DNA from 2 places in the Sphingopyxis sp. SCN 67-31 genome. Region 1 is predicted to be linked to the other one. Evidence: riboswitches for the same ligand, from Rfam matches in the RefSeq annotation. Region 1 holds a riboswitch; the other holds the start of a gene.
What was found. A riboswitch is a leader RNA that binds a small molecule or an ion and turns the genes downstream of it on or off. The one in region 1 is predicted to bind glycine.

Region 1 (6,879 bases):
CGCACCGTCAGGCCGATCGCCTGCGCCCGCAACGCAAGGTCGAGCAGCGCGCGGACATAGCTACCCTGCGCCCCGTCATAGATGGGCGTCGCCACCATCAGGCGGCAATTGGCAAGCGCAGGGTCCGTCATGGTCTTGCGGCCTTTCCCCCTCCCGCGACCGGAAGGGGTTTGCGATCACAGATCGGCGATGAAATCCTTGTACGCCTGCGCATTCATCAGCCCGTCGAGCTGGCTCTTGTCGCTGAGCGTCATGCGAAAGAACCAGCCTTCGCCTTCGGGATCCGAATTGACGAGCGCGGGGTCCTCCTCGAGCTGGCCGTTGCCTTCGGTGACGGTGCCATCGACGGGCGCGTAGACGTCGCTCGCCGCCTTCACCGATTCGACCACCGCGGCGTCGCCGCCCTTCGACAGTTCGGCGCCGGTGTCGGGAACCTCGACGAAGACGATATCGCCGAGCTGGCCCTGCGCGAAGTCGGTGATGCCGACCGTCGCGACATCGCCATCGACATCGATCCATTCATGCTCTTCGGTATAAAAACGCGGCATCGATCAGCCTCCCTGTTTGCGCACGTAACGATGTGGAACGAAGGGCATCGGCGTCACCGTCACGGCGACGCGCTTGCCGCGGACTTCGGCGGCGAGCGCCGTGCCGGGCTCGGACAGGCCGGTGGGCACATAGCCCATCGCGATCGGGGCGCCGACGCTCGGCGCAAAACCGCCCGAGGTGACGACGCCGACTTCGCTGTTGCCGTCGAAAATCTTGGCGCCCTCGCGCACCGGCATCTTGCCATCGACAGTCAGGCCGACGCGCTTGCGCGGGCTGCCGTCGGCAAGATGGCCGAGGATGCGCGCGGCGCCCGGAAAGCCGCCTTCTTCGCGGCGGCGCTTGCTGATCGCAAAGGCCAGATCGCCCTCGACGGGGTCGATGCCCTCGTCAAGGTCATGGCCGTAGAGCGGCAATCCCGCTTCGAGCCGCAGCGAATCGCGCGCGCCGAGGCCGATCGGCTTTACCGCCTCCTGCGCGCACAGCGCATCGGCGATGGCCGAGACGTCGCTCGCCGGCACGGAAATTTCGAACCCGTCTTCTCCGGTATAGCCCGAACGGCTGATCCCCAGCCGCACGTCGCCCCACAGATAGGGGCCGGCCTGCATGAAGACGAGGCGGTCGACGGGAAGAATATCGGGGAATTCGGGAACCACGCCAAGCGCCGTCAGCGCGGCCGCGGCCTTTGGCCCCTGCAGCGCGAGCAGCGCCTGTTCGTCGAGCAGGTTCATCTCGATCTCGTCGGGCAGATGTTCGCGCAGATGCGCGATGTCGTCCCACTTCACCGCGCCGTTGACGACCATGTAGAGGCCATGCCCCGTATCGGTGATCATCAGATCGTCGAGGATGCCGCCATCGTCGGCGAGCAGCAGCGAGTAGCGCATCCGCCCCGGCTTCAACGCCGAAATATCGCCCGGAACCAGCGCCTCGAGCGCTTCGGCGGCGCCTTCGCCGCTGAACACGAGCTGCCCCATGTGGCTGACGTCGAACAGACCCGCATTGTCGCGCGTCCACAGATGTTCGGCCATGATGCCGTCATACTGGATCGGCATGTGATAGCCGGCGAATTCGACCATCCGCGCGCCCCTTGCACGGTGCCAGGCGTCGAGCGGCAGCGATTCGATCGCGACCGTTTCGCCCATTTCTTCGGTTTCGCTCATATCGGCCTCCCGTCGTTGACATGACGCGGCGCGGCCCGATGCCGTTCCTTCGCCATGCCCCCTCTGTCACGGGAACCTGAGAGTTTTCGTCCATGCGCCCGCGATGACGGGCCGGCATGGAGTTACCCCTTCGGTGGTCCGGGCGACGCCCGAACGCTTTCCAGAGTGTCCGTTCCAGCCGCGCGGTCCGTTGACCTGAGAGTTTCCGGGGCGGTTGCTCCTTCGGTGGCGACGGCCGGTTTCCCTGCCCCCGCGCTCTCCCGCGTGGCCGGTCGAATCTCTTGGAGAGGCTCGACAGACGCCTGAGCCTTGGCGCTCGCCTTCGGCAGAGTCAATCGGCGAGCTGTTGCATCGCGTCATTTTCGTGGACGAACTGTCCGGGCGCCGCCAGCGACGCCGCCGCCACGATCGCGCGCGCCACCGTTTCGGCCGGAATCGAGCGATAGCGGCGCAGCGATCCGTGCAACAGCGCGTCGGTGAGCGGCGCGGCAAGCATCGCCAGCCCCTCGCCAATCCGCGTCGGCCCCCGCCGGTCGCCGGTGAGCAGGCCGGGGCGCATCAGGTCGAGCCGCAGGAAATTCAGCGCGCGCAGCGCCTCCTCCACCTCACCCTTCGTCCGCAGATAGAAATTGGCGCTATGCGCCGCCGCGCCGACGCTGCTGACCGCGATCATGTGCGCCGTACCCGCCGCCTTCGCCGCATGGGCGCAGGCGAGCAACAGATCATGATCGACCGCGCGAAACGCGTCCTGCGACCCCGCCTGGCGGATCGTCGTGCCGAGGCAGGAGATCAATATCCCGGGGCGCTCCGCCGCGATGATCTCGGCCCATTCGCCCGGATCGGCGGTCACGGCGCGGTGGCTGGCCCCCGCCTCGACCGGACGGCGCGCCAGCAAGGTCAGTGGCAGGGCATGGCCGCAGCGGGCAACCGCCTGTCCGACAAGCCCCGTCGCTCCGATCAGAAGCGCGCGGGGCGCGGCATCAGACATGCGCCAGCGCCTCGGGCACCGCGGCACGCCCGTTTATCTCGGCAAAGCGATCGATCGCGAATCGGTCGGTCATCCCGGCAATATAGTCGCCGATGTGGCGCACCGTCGCCCCGTCCGTATCGGGCAGCCGCGATGCCCATTCCTCGCCCATCAGCGCAGGGTCAGTCTGATAGGCCGCAAACAGCCCCGACACGACGGTGCGCGCCGCGTCGGCGGCGGCGATCTGCGACGGATGGTGATAGAGGTTCGCATACATGAAGCGTTTGAGATCGCGTTCCTGCCGCGCCAGCGTTTCCGAAAAGCCGCCGAGCGTGCGGCCCGCCGCGCGCACTTCCGCCACGCTCTCCACCCCCGCATCGGCAACATTGGCCTTGGTCGCGGCGATCACGTCGTTGACCATCACGCCGATCTGGTCGCGCACCAGTTCGCGCAGCAACCGGTCGCGCGGCGCGCCCGGAAAGCGGCCTTCGACGAGGTGGAAATTGTCGGCGACGAAGGGTTGCGCCATCAACTGGTCGATCGTCAGCAATCCCGCGCGCAGGCCGTCGTCGATATCGTGATTGTCGTACGCGATGTCGTCGGCGACCGCCGCCACCTGCGCCTCCAGGCTGGCGTGGCTCGTCAGGTCGAGCGGAAATTCGGCGTCGATTTCCGCCAATGCCCAGCCGGGGTGCCGCACCGGACCATTGTGCTTCGCCAGCCCCTCCAGCGTTTCCCACGTCAGATTGATGCCATCGAAGCGCGGATAGGGACATTCGAGCCGCGCGAGCGTGCGCAGCGTGTGCCCATTATGATCGAACCCGCCATGCGCCATCATCGCCGCTTTCAGCGCGTCCTCGCCCGCATGGCCGAAGGGCGGGTGACCGATGTCATGGGCAAGGCACAAGGCCTCGGTCAGATCTTCGTTCAGCCCCAGCGCCCGGGCGATACCGCGACCAATCTGCGCGACTTCGATGCTGTGCGTCAGCCGGACGCGATAATGGTCGCCGTCGGGCGCCACGAAGACCTGCGTCTTGTGACGCAGCCGGCGGAAGGCGATCGAATGGATGATGCGGTCGCGGTCGCGCTGAAAGGCATCGCGCGGCCCGCGCACGACGCGGCCCGGTTCGTCGTGGCGGCGTCCGCGTGTCGCCCTGGGGTCGCTCGCACAGGCCGACAACGTCATTTGAAGAGATCGACCTCCTGCCCCGCATCGCTAGTGAAGACGAAGCCATCGCCGCCCGCCTTCTTATATTGCGCGAGCCAGTCGGCAGCCGCCTTCTTGTCCTTGAACGGCCCCACGAGCAGGCGGCGGGTGCGGCCCCATTCGGTCGAGCCGCCATCCTTGCCCTTGAACAGCGCGGCATTCTTTTTGGCGAAGCGGTTGAAATCGAAGGCGAGCGCCTTCTGGTTCGACCCCGCCGCGACTTGCACCCAGATGCGCGAGGGATTGGCCTTTTTCTTCGCGGCCTCTTCCTTCGCCTTGGCGTCGGCCTCTGCCTTGGCCTTGGCCGCGGCTTCTTCCTTTTCGCGCTTTGCCGCTTCGGCGGCATCTGCCTTGCGCTTGTCCTCGACCAGCTTGGCAAGCGTATCGGCGCCGACCGCGCCGCTGGTGCGCTCAAGCTCCTCGGGCGGAATCTCGATCGAGCTGACGATCTGCGCCAACGAGGCGAGCGGAGCCGCAGCACTGGGCGCTGGCGTGGTCGTCGCCGACGGCGGCGCAGCGGCAGCGGCCGGCGGCTGGCCGACATCGCTCAGCGAGAAGCCCGGACCGACCGGACCGGCACCGCTGTTTACCGCGACGCCCACCGGTTGGGCCGCCGCTGGCGCCGGTGTCGGCGCGGGAGGCTTCGCTGCCGGGACGGACGGCGTATCGGCACGGCGCACCGGCACGGCGGCCGGCGGCTGCCCCACGGTCGGCGCGGGTGTCGGCGCTGGCGTGGGCGCAGGTGTCGGTGTCGGCGTCGGCTTCAGGGTCGGCTTCGGGGTCGGTCGCGTCGCCGGTGGCGGTGTGGCGGTGGCCACCTGCACCGGCTTGTCCTTGTCGCCGCGCCGTTTGCTGGGCGTCGAAGTCGGGGACGAGGCGGGCGTCGGGGCTGGAGCCGCCGCAGCCACCTGCACGGGCTTGCGCACCGGGCCAAGTTCACCGGCCGGGAAGCGCCCGAAATGCGCGGCGGCGGCCTGCTGCGCCGGATTGAGCCGGTCCATCTGGGTCAGATAGGGCAAAATGCTCTGCGCCAGTAGCGCCGGCATCGTCGCCTTGACGATCTCGGTCGCCTCGTCGTTGCGGCCGTTGATCGCGAGGATCATCGCGCGCGACCGCCATGCGGCACGGTCCTGGGTGCGAAGCTGCGGCGTGAGGAGCTGAATCGCGCGGTCTGGCTGCCCCGTGATGCCGAGCGAGATCGCATAGCGGCGGATCACTTCGTCGCTCGGCGCGATCGACAGGGCGAGTTGATAATCGCGCTGCGCCGCATCCTGCTGGCCAAGCAAATCGCGCGCAAGCCCGCGGTCGGCAAGGAACAGCCGCTCGGGCGCACCGAGAAGCTGCGCCTCGCCGAAATAGTCGAGCGCCCGCGATGGCTTTTCGAGATGGAGCATCGCCGACCCGAGCGCCGCCTTGACCGCGCCGTCGCGCGGACTCGCCTGCTCGGCACGGGTCAGAAACCCGAGCGCGGCGCGATAATCCTCCAGCTCGATCGAGGCGCGTCCGGCATCAAGCAGCGCGGCGCTGTCGGTGGCGTTCGAGGCGAGCCGAGCGATCGCCGACGACAGCATCGTCCGCGCGGCGGTGCGTTTTTCCATCGCCGCCTTGGTGGCCGCATCGGGCGGCGTCACCTGAAATGCATGCGCCGCTGCGAAGGGTGCAGCGGACAGGAACAGCAGGCCGAGCGCGCCGACATGAAGTCGAACGCGCCGCGGCCCCGCCGTCAATTTGGATCGCCGCATGGGCAAATCATCCCGTGTTCGGGCCGCCTGCCCATCGGGCGGCCGCGATGAACCCTGTTACTGGTTGTTCTGACGGCCCAGGAAGCGCGGAATATCGACCCCGTCTTCCTTGTCGCCTTCTTCGGCAGGGGTCGAACCGCCACGCGACAGGCGCGACATGCGTTCGAACAAGGTGCCGCCACCGATCGGCCGCGCAGGCTCGGCCGCGGGGGCCGGGTCGGCAGCCGGCGCGGGCGCCGGTTCGGGTGCATCGAGTACGAGCTCGTCGCTGGTATCGTCATAGGTCGCGGCGACCTGCGACAATTCCATCGGCTCTTCCTCGGCCGGCGCCGGTGCTTCGGCCGCGGGAGCATCGCCCAGCGAGAAGCCCGGTGCGGGGTCGGTGTCGACCTCGGGTTCCGCAGCTTCGACCGGCGCTTCCACAGCCGCCGCCTCGACCGGCTCCTCGGCAAAGGGCGCCGGCGCCGGGCTGCGCGCGGGGGCGAAGGAGAAGCTGCGCGCCGCCGGTGCGGCCGGAGCCGCCGCATCACCCGAACCGTCGATGCCGGTCGCGACGACCGATACGCGAATCTTGCCTTCCAGCCCTTCGTTGAAGGCGCTGCCCCAGATGATGTTGGCGTCGGGATCGACGAGTTCGCGAATATGGTTCGCCGCTTCGTCGACTTCCATCAGGCGCATGTCTTCGCCGCCGGTGATCGAAATGATGACGCCCTTCGCGCCCGCCATCGACACGCCGTCGAGCAGCGGGTTGGCGATCGCCTTTTGCGCGGCTTCGAGCGCGCGGCCGTCGCCTTCGGCTTCGCCGGTGCCCATCATCGCCTTGCCCATTTCGCGCATCACGCTGCGCACGTCGGCAAAGTCGAGGTTGATGAGGCCGGGCATGACCATCAGGTCGGTGATGCCGCGCACGCCCTGCTGGAGCACTTCATCCGCCATGGTGAAGGCTTCCTTGAAGGTCGTGTTCGGGTTGGCGACCAGGAAGAGATTCTGGTTGGGAATGACGATCAGCGTGTCGACATGGTCCTGAAGCTCGGCAATGCCGGCTTCGGCCGACCGCATGCGGCGGTTGCCCTCGAAGGTGAAGGGCTTGGTCACGACGCCGACGGTCAGGATACCGCGGTCGCGGGCCGCCTTGGCGATGACCGGAGCCGCACCGGTGCCCGTGCCGCCGCCCATGCCGGCCGCGACGAAGCACATATGCGCGCCGTTCAGCGCCTCTTCGACCTGCGCAATGCTTTCCTCGGCCGCCGCCCGGCC
Region 2 (6,879 bases), on a different contig from region 1:
CGGGCGCCGCCGTTCCGTCTTCGCCATCGGCCGCGCCCGCCATCGCCGCCGCGCCGCCGCCCGATCCCGCCGCGGCCGTGGCGAAGCCGACCGCCGCGGCGCCGCTCGCATCGCTCGCCGCCATCATCGGTTCGATCGAGATTCCGCCCGAGGAACTGGCGCGGCCCGACAATGCGATCGGTGCCGACACGCTCGCGATGCTCCAGGCGGAGAAACGCAAGGCCGAGGCCGCCGAGGCCGCGAAGCGCGAGAAGGAAGAGGCGGCTGCCAAGGCAAAGGCCGAAGCCGACGCCAAGGCGAAGGAGGAAGCGGCGAAGAAAAAGGCGAACCCCGCACGCCTGTGGGTCCAGATCGCCACCGGCGCCAACGAAAAGGCGCTGGCCTTCGACTACAACCGTTTCGCGAAGAAGAACGCCGATCTCTTCAAGGGCAAGGCGGGCGCCACCGCCGAATGGGGCCGGACGCGCCGCCTGCTCGTCGGTCCCTTCGCTAGCAAGAAGGCGGCGCAGGACTGGCTCGCCGACTACAAGAAGGCGGGCGGCGACGGCTTCCTGTTCAACAGCGAGGCGGGCGAGACCGTCGATCCCGTGAAATGACGCTGGCGATGTGCGCGAGCGACCCTGCGCGCACGCGCGGCCGCCTACATGCGGAGCCGGGGCACGGCGTGCGCGGCCCGCGCGACGCCTTTCAGCGCGACCGCGACCGCGTCATCCACTCGATCGCCTTCCGCCGCCTGCGCCACAAGACGCAGGTGTTCGTCGCCCCCGACGGCGATCATTACCGCGTCCGCCTGACCCACAGCATAGAGGTGGCGCAGATCGGTCGCGGCATCGCGCGCGCGCTCGGCCTCAACGAGGATCTGACCGAGGCGCTGTGCCTCGCGCACGATATCGGGCATCCGCCTTTCGGCCATGCGGGGGAGGCCGCGCTGAAGGATGCGATGCGGGCGCACGGCGGGTTCGACCACAACGGCCACACGCTGCGCACGCTGGCGCGGATCGAATGCCCCTATCCGCGCTTCGACGGGCTCAACCTGACGTGGGAAACGCTCGAGGGACTGGCCAAGCACAACGGCCCGGTGCGCCATCCGGGATGGGCGCTGGCCGAGATCGATGCCGAATTCCCGCTCGACCTGTCCAGCCATGCCAGCCTGGAGGCGCAGGTCGCCGCGGTGGCCGACGACATCGCCTATGACAATCACGACATCGACGACGGGCTGCGCGCCGGTCTGCTGACGCTCGACCAGTTGATGGCGCAGCCCTTCGTGGCCGCCAATTATCGTGCGGTCGAGAAGCGCTTTCCCGGCGCGCCGCGCGACCGGCTGCTGCGTGAGCTGGTGCGCGACCAGATCGGGGTGATGGTCAACGACGTGATCGCCGCGACCGGGGCCAATGTCACTGCCTCCGGTGTCGCGAGCGTCGCCGAGGTCCGCGCCGCGGGCCGGACCCTCGGCGATTTCTCGGACGATCTGGCGCGGCAGGAACGCGACCTCAAGCGCTTCATGTATGCGAACCTCTACCATCACCCCTCGCAGATCGCGGCGGCAGCGGGAGCGAAGGAGGTCGTGTCGCGGCTATTCGAAGCCTATGCGGCCGATCCGCGCCTGATGGGGGAGGATTGGGGATCGCGCCTGCCCGAAGGCGACGGTGCGACGGTGCGTCATATCGGTGACTATATCGCCGGGATGACCGACCGCTTCGCCATCGACCGCTTTGCGGAGATTTTCGGCCGGGACGCGGTGCCCGAGGCGCTGGCGCACGCCTGACCGGCGCGGCGTTGGGATGAGATTCGCGTAGAGGCGCGGAGCACGCAGAGTTCTGGCTCACGCGAGGGCGCGGAGAAAGAAGAGAGGGTGCGTAAACGCATCTTCCGCTTCCTCATCCTCGCTCGGCGCCACTCCCCTTTGTCATTCCCGCGAAAGCGGGAATCCAGCGAAAAGAATAAACGGCGCGGCAGCGTTGGATCGCCAGCGTCGCAACTGGATCCCCGCTTTCGCGGGAACGACATGGGGAGGGGGAGGGCGCAAAATCTCTCCACGCCTCCGCGCCTCCGCGTGAATCCTCTTCCACCTCATCTCCGCGGCCTCTGCGTCTCTGCGCGAAACATACACCCGCCGCATTGCCAACCGCGCCCGCGCCGCTAAGCTTCGGCCATGGCATCCCCTGACATCTTGCTGATCGGTGCGACCGGTCTCGTCGGACGTGGGGTGGTCGCGGCGATGGACGACCGCCCGCTGACCATCCTCGCGCGGCGCGCGGTCGATGGGGCGCCGGATGGGCACGCGCTCGTCGCGCCGCTGGAACGCTGGGCCGATATCATCGCCGCCGAACGGCCGGCGACCCTGATCTGCTGCCTCGGCACGACGATCCGGCAGGCAGGATCGCAGGCGGCGTTTCGCGCGGTCGATCACGACCTGGTGCTCGCCGCGGCGCGCGGTGCGCGGCTGGGCGGCGCCCGCCAGATGATCGTCGTCAGCTCGGTCGGCGCCTCGGCGAAGAGTCGCAATTTCTACCTGCGCACCAAGGGTGAGATGGAGGCGGACTTGCGCGCGCTCGATTTCGTGCGTCTCGATATTCTTCGCCCCGGCCTGCTGACGGGCACACGCGAAGGGGCGCCACGGCTCGGCGAGGGGATCGCTATGATGGCCGCGCCTTTCACCAACGCGCTGCTCCATGGCATGCTGCGCCGCTATCGCTCGATCCCCGCGGCGACTGTCGCGCGTGCGATCGTGCGGCTTTCGGGGCAGGGGGAGTCCGGCGTGCATGTCCATGAAAACGACGCGATCCGGGCTTTGATCTGACGCGCCTCTCTTCCTCGTCACCCCTTTTCGAACGAGCCGTTCCCCGGCGAAAGCCGGGGTCCACGCGGGGCCGCGCAACCTCATCTGACCCCGGCTTCGACAGGGGCACGAACCTTGCTTGCCGGGAAGGGCATATGGGCCGATTTGATCCGGGGTGACGAGGGTGCGGAATCATGCGTCGTTCTTCGATTGACTCCGCGCGGGCGCGCAGCCAAGGCTCGCGCGTCTGTCGGCTCCCCGCAGGGGATTCGACCGGCCGCGCGGGAGAGCGCGGGGCAGGCGACTGCACCGCCACCGAAGGAGCAACCGCCCCGGAAACTCTCAGGTCAAGGGACCGCGCAGCCGGACTGGACACTCTGGAAAGCGTCGCGGCTCGCGCCCGACCACCGAAGGGGTAACTCCATGATCGCATGGAGGAAAACTCTCAGGTTCCCGTGACAGAGGGGGCATGGCGGAAACCGCGGCACCGGGCCGTGCGTTCGCCATGTCAACGCGGGAGACTGTTATGACCGACACCGAATTGCCGGCCGAGGAAGCGGTGGAAACCGCGACGCTGCCGCTCGACGCCTGGCACCGCGCGAAGGGTGCGCGAATGGTCGAATTCGCCGGCTACTGGATGCCGATCCAGTATGAAGGCATCATGGCCGAACATCTGTGGACGCGCGAGCACGCCGGCCTGTTCGACGTCAGCCACATGGGCCAGATCAGTCTGGAGGGCGAGGGCGTCGTCGTCGCGCTCGAAGCGCTCGTCCCCGGCGACATCGCGGGGCTCAAGCCCGGCCGCATGCGCTATTCGCTGCTGCTGGCGGAGGATGGCGGCATCCTCGACGACCTGATGATCACCAACGAGGGCGACCGGCTGGGCATCGTCGTCAACGGCGCGGTCAAATGGGATGACATTGCCTATCTGCGCGAGAATCTCCCCGACGCCGTGACGCTCAACCACAACGAGGATTATGGCCTGCTCGCCTTGCAGGGACCAAAGGCCGCGACGGCGCTCGCGCGGCTGGTGCCGGAAGTGACGGAGCTCGTCTTCATGCAGACGGCGCGGGCGACGTGGCAGGGGCACGCGATTGCGCTCAGCCGTTCGGGCTATACCGGCGAAGACGGCTTCGAAATCGCGCTGCCGAACGAGGCGCTCACGCCCTTCGCCGACGCGCTGTGCGCGATGGAGGAAGTGAAGCCGATCGGCCTCGGCGCGCGCGATTCGCTGCGGCTGGAGGCGGGGCTGCCGCTCTATGGCCACGATCTCGACCCGGCGACCGATCCGATCGAGGGCGATCTGGCCTTCGCGATCAGCAAACGCCGCCGCGAGGAGGCCAATTTCCCCGGTGCCGCGCGCATCCTCGGCCATCTGGCCGATGGCGCGCCGCGCAAGCGCGTCGGCCTGACGGTCGATGGAAAGCTGCCGGTGCGCGAAGGCGCGAAGCTGTTCGACGGCAATGTCGAGGTCGGCATCGTGACCTCGGGCGGCTTTGCCCCCAGCGTCGGCGCGCCGATCGCGATGGCCTATGTCCCGACAGGCCTCGCCGAACCCGGTACCGCGCTCGCGGCGGAGGTGCGCGGAAAGCGCGTGCCCGTCGTCGTCGCCGCGACCCCCTTCGTTCCGCATAACTATGTCCGCAAGCAGGGAGCCTGATCGATGCCGCGTTATTTCACCGAGGAACATGAATGGATCGACGTCGACGGCGATGTCGCGACGGTCGGCATCACCGATTTCGCGCAGGGCCAACTCGGCGATATCGTCTTCGTCGAGGTGCCCGATGCGGGCGCCGAACTGACCAAGGGCGGCGACGCCGCGGTCGTCGAATCGGTGAAGGCGGCAAGCGACGTCTATGCCCCCGTCGACGGCACCGTCACCGAAGGCAATGGCCAACTCGAGGAGGACCCGGCACTGGTCAATACCGACCCCGAGGGCGAAGGCTGGTTCTTCCGCATGACGCTCGGCGACAAGAGCCAGCTCGACGGGTTGATGGACGCCAAGGAATACAAGACCTTCTGCGATAGTCTTTAGATCGGAATCGCCCCCTCCCGCTTGCGGGAGGGGCAGCGAGACTTGCGAGCTTGCTCGCTAGTCGCAGCGGGGTGGGCCCGAACGATGGGATCACCTCTGCGGCTATGCCCACCCCCAGCCCCTCCCGCTTGCAGGAGGGGGGAGACAGTGAAATGCGCTACCTTCCGCTCACTCCCGACGACCGCAAGGAAATGCTTGCCGCAGTCGGCGCCGCGTCGATCGATGATCTGTTCGCCGACGTACCCGCCGAGGCGCGGCTTTCCGGTCCGATCCCCGGCCTGCCGATGCATGCGAGCGAACTGGCGGTCGAGCGCCAAATGGCCGCGCTGTCGCGCCAGAGCCGCGTCGCGGGCGATGGACCCTTCTTCCTCGGCGCCGGCGCCTATCGCCACCACGTCCCGGCAAGCGTCGACCATCTGATCCAGCGCGGCGAGTTCCTGACCGCCTATACGCCCTATCAGCCCGAGATTGCGCAGGGCACGCTGCAGATGCTGTTCGAATTCCAGAGCCAGGTCGCGCGGCTGTTCGGCACCGACGTAGCCAATGCATCGATGTACGACGGCTCGACCGCCTGCTGGGAAGCGATCGTGATGGCGCGGCGGATCACGCGGCGGGGCAAGGCGTTGCTCTCGACCGGCCTGCACCCCCATTACCGCAGCGTCGCGCGCACCATGGCGACCTATACGGGCGATACGCTCGTCGACGGTGACCCGACCCTCGAACCCGGAACCGACTGGGCGGCGCTCGCCGGTGCTGTCGACGGGGATACGAGCTGCGTCGTCGTCCAATATCCCGATATCCTCGGCCGCATCGACGACATGAGCGCGCTGGCGGAGGCGTGTCAGGCCGCGGGCGCGCTGCTGATCGCCGTCGTGACCGAACCCGTCGCGCTGGGGCTGATCAAGGCGCCGGGCGAGATGGGCGCCGACATCGTCGTCGGCGAGGGGCAGGCGATCGGCGTCGGGCTCCAGTTCGGCGGGCCCTATGTCGGCCTGTTCGCCTGCAAGAGCAAATATGTCCGCCAGATGCCGGGACGCCTGTGCGGCGAGACGGTCGATGCGAACGGCAAGCGCGGTTTCGTGCTGACGCTCTCGACGCGCGAGCAGCATATCCGCCGCGAAAAGGCGACGAGCAACATCTGCACCAATTCCGGTCTTTGCGCGCTGGCGTTCAGCATTCACATGACCTTGCTCGGCGAGGCGGGGTTGCGCAGGCTCGCAGCGATCAACCACCAGCGCGCGAAGGCGGCTGCGACCGAACTGGCGAAGGTGCCGGGGGTGTCGCTGCTCAACGCGGCCTTCTTCAACGAATTCACCCTCGTCCTGCCGACCGAGGCGCGGCCCGTGATCCATCGGCTTGCCGAAAAGGGCATCCTCGGCGGCGTGTCGCTCGGCCGCCTCTATCCCGACAATGATGCGCTGGCGAACGGGCTGGCGGTCGCCGTGACCGAAACCGTGACCGAGGACGATATTGCCGCCTTTGCCGCGGCGCTGAAGGAGGTGCTGGCATGACTTTCCCGCTCTCCGTTTGCCCTGAGCTTGTCGAAGGGCCGTCCTTTTTCCTGACCGCCGCAAGAAAAGAGCAGGGCTTCGACAAGCTCAGCCTGAACGGGATTTAAGATCATGGCTTTGAATCAGAGCGGCTGGCGCCCCGAAATGAACGCGGGCGGCGCCGACGACAGCACGACCTTCACCGGCAACCGCGCGCTGATGCTCGAAGAACCGCTGCTGTTCGAAATCGGTTCGACCGAAACCACCGGCGTCGACTTCGACGAAAATACCGGCGCGGCCGACCTCGGCCCGCTCGCGCGTTCGGCGCCGATCGGCCTGCCGGGGCTCAGCGAATCCGAGACGGTGCGCCATTATACGCGCCTGTCGCGCCAGAATTATGCGATCGACCTCGGCCTCTTCCCGCTCGGAAGCTGCACGATGAAGCACAATCCGCGCCTCAATGAAAAGGTCGCGCGGATGCCCGGCTTCGCCGACGTCCACCCGCTCCAGCCGCAAGAAACGGTGCAGGGCGCCTATGCGGTGATCCACGAACTCGCCGAATGGCTGGTGACGCT

Region 2: linked by a shared signal. The riboswitch ahead of gcvT (glycine cleavage system aminomethyltransferase GcvT) and the one ahead of gcvT (glycine cleavage system aminomethyltransferase GcvT) in region 1 are both predicted to bind glycine.

What each region holds. Positions count from the first base shown of each region.
Region 1 covers NZ_MEFH01000107.1:4,720-11,598, reverse strand. The annotation lists partial or broken gene ABS88_RS19850 (hypothetical protein) at 1-131, opposite strand, end outside; gene gcvH (glycine cleavage system protein GcvH) at 177-548, opposite strand; gene gcvT (glycine cleavage system aminomethyltransferase GcvT) at 552-1,706, opposite strand; glycine riboswitch at 1,760-1,879, opposite strand; glycine riboswitch at 1,880-1,979, opposite strand; gene ABS88_RS19835 (NAD(P)H-binding protein) at 2,038-2,694, opposite strand; gene ABS88_RS19830 (deoxyguanosinetriphosphate triphosphohydrolase) at 2,687-3,859, opposite strand; gene ABS88_RS19825 (SPOR domain-containing protein) at 3,856-5,622, opposite strand; gene ftsZ (cell division protein FtsZ) at 5,680-6,879, opposite strand, start outside.
Region 2 covers NZ_MEFH01000076.1:16,944-23,822, reverse strand. The annotation lists gene ABS88_RS16070 (SPOR domain-containing protein) at 1-596, shown strand, start outside; gene ABS88_RS16065 (deoxyguanosinetriphosphate triphosphohydrolase) at 593-1,765, shown strand; gene ABS88_RS16060 (Rossmann-fold NAD(P)-binding domain-containing protein) at 2,153-2,800, shown strand; glycine riboswitch at 3,052-3,147, shown strand; glycine riboswitch at 3,148-3,251, shown strand; gene gcvT (glycine cleavage system aminomethyltransferase GcvT) at 3,306-4,439, shown strand; gene gcvH (glycine cleavage system protein GcvH) at 4,443-4,814, shown strand; gene gcvPA (aminomethyl-transferring glycine dehydrogenase subunit GcvPA) at 4,967-6,325, shown strand; gene gcvPB (aminomethyl-transferring glycine dehydrogenase subunit GcvPB) at 6,470-6,879, shown strand, end outside.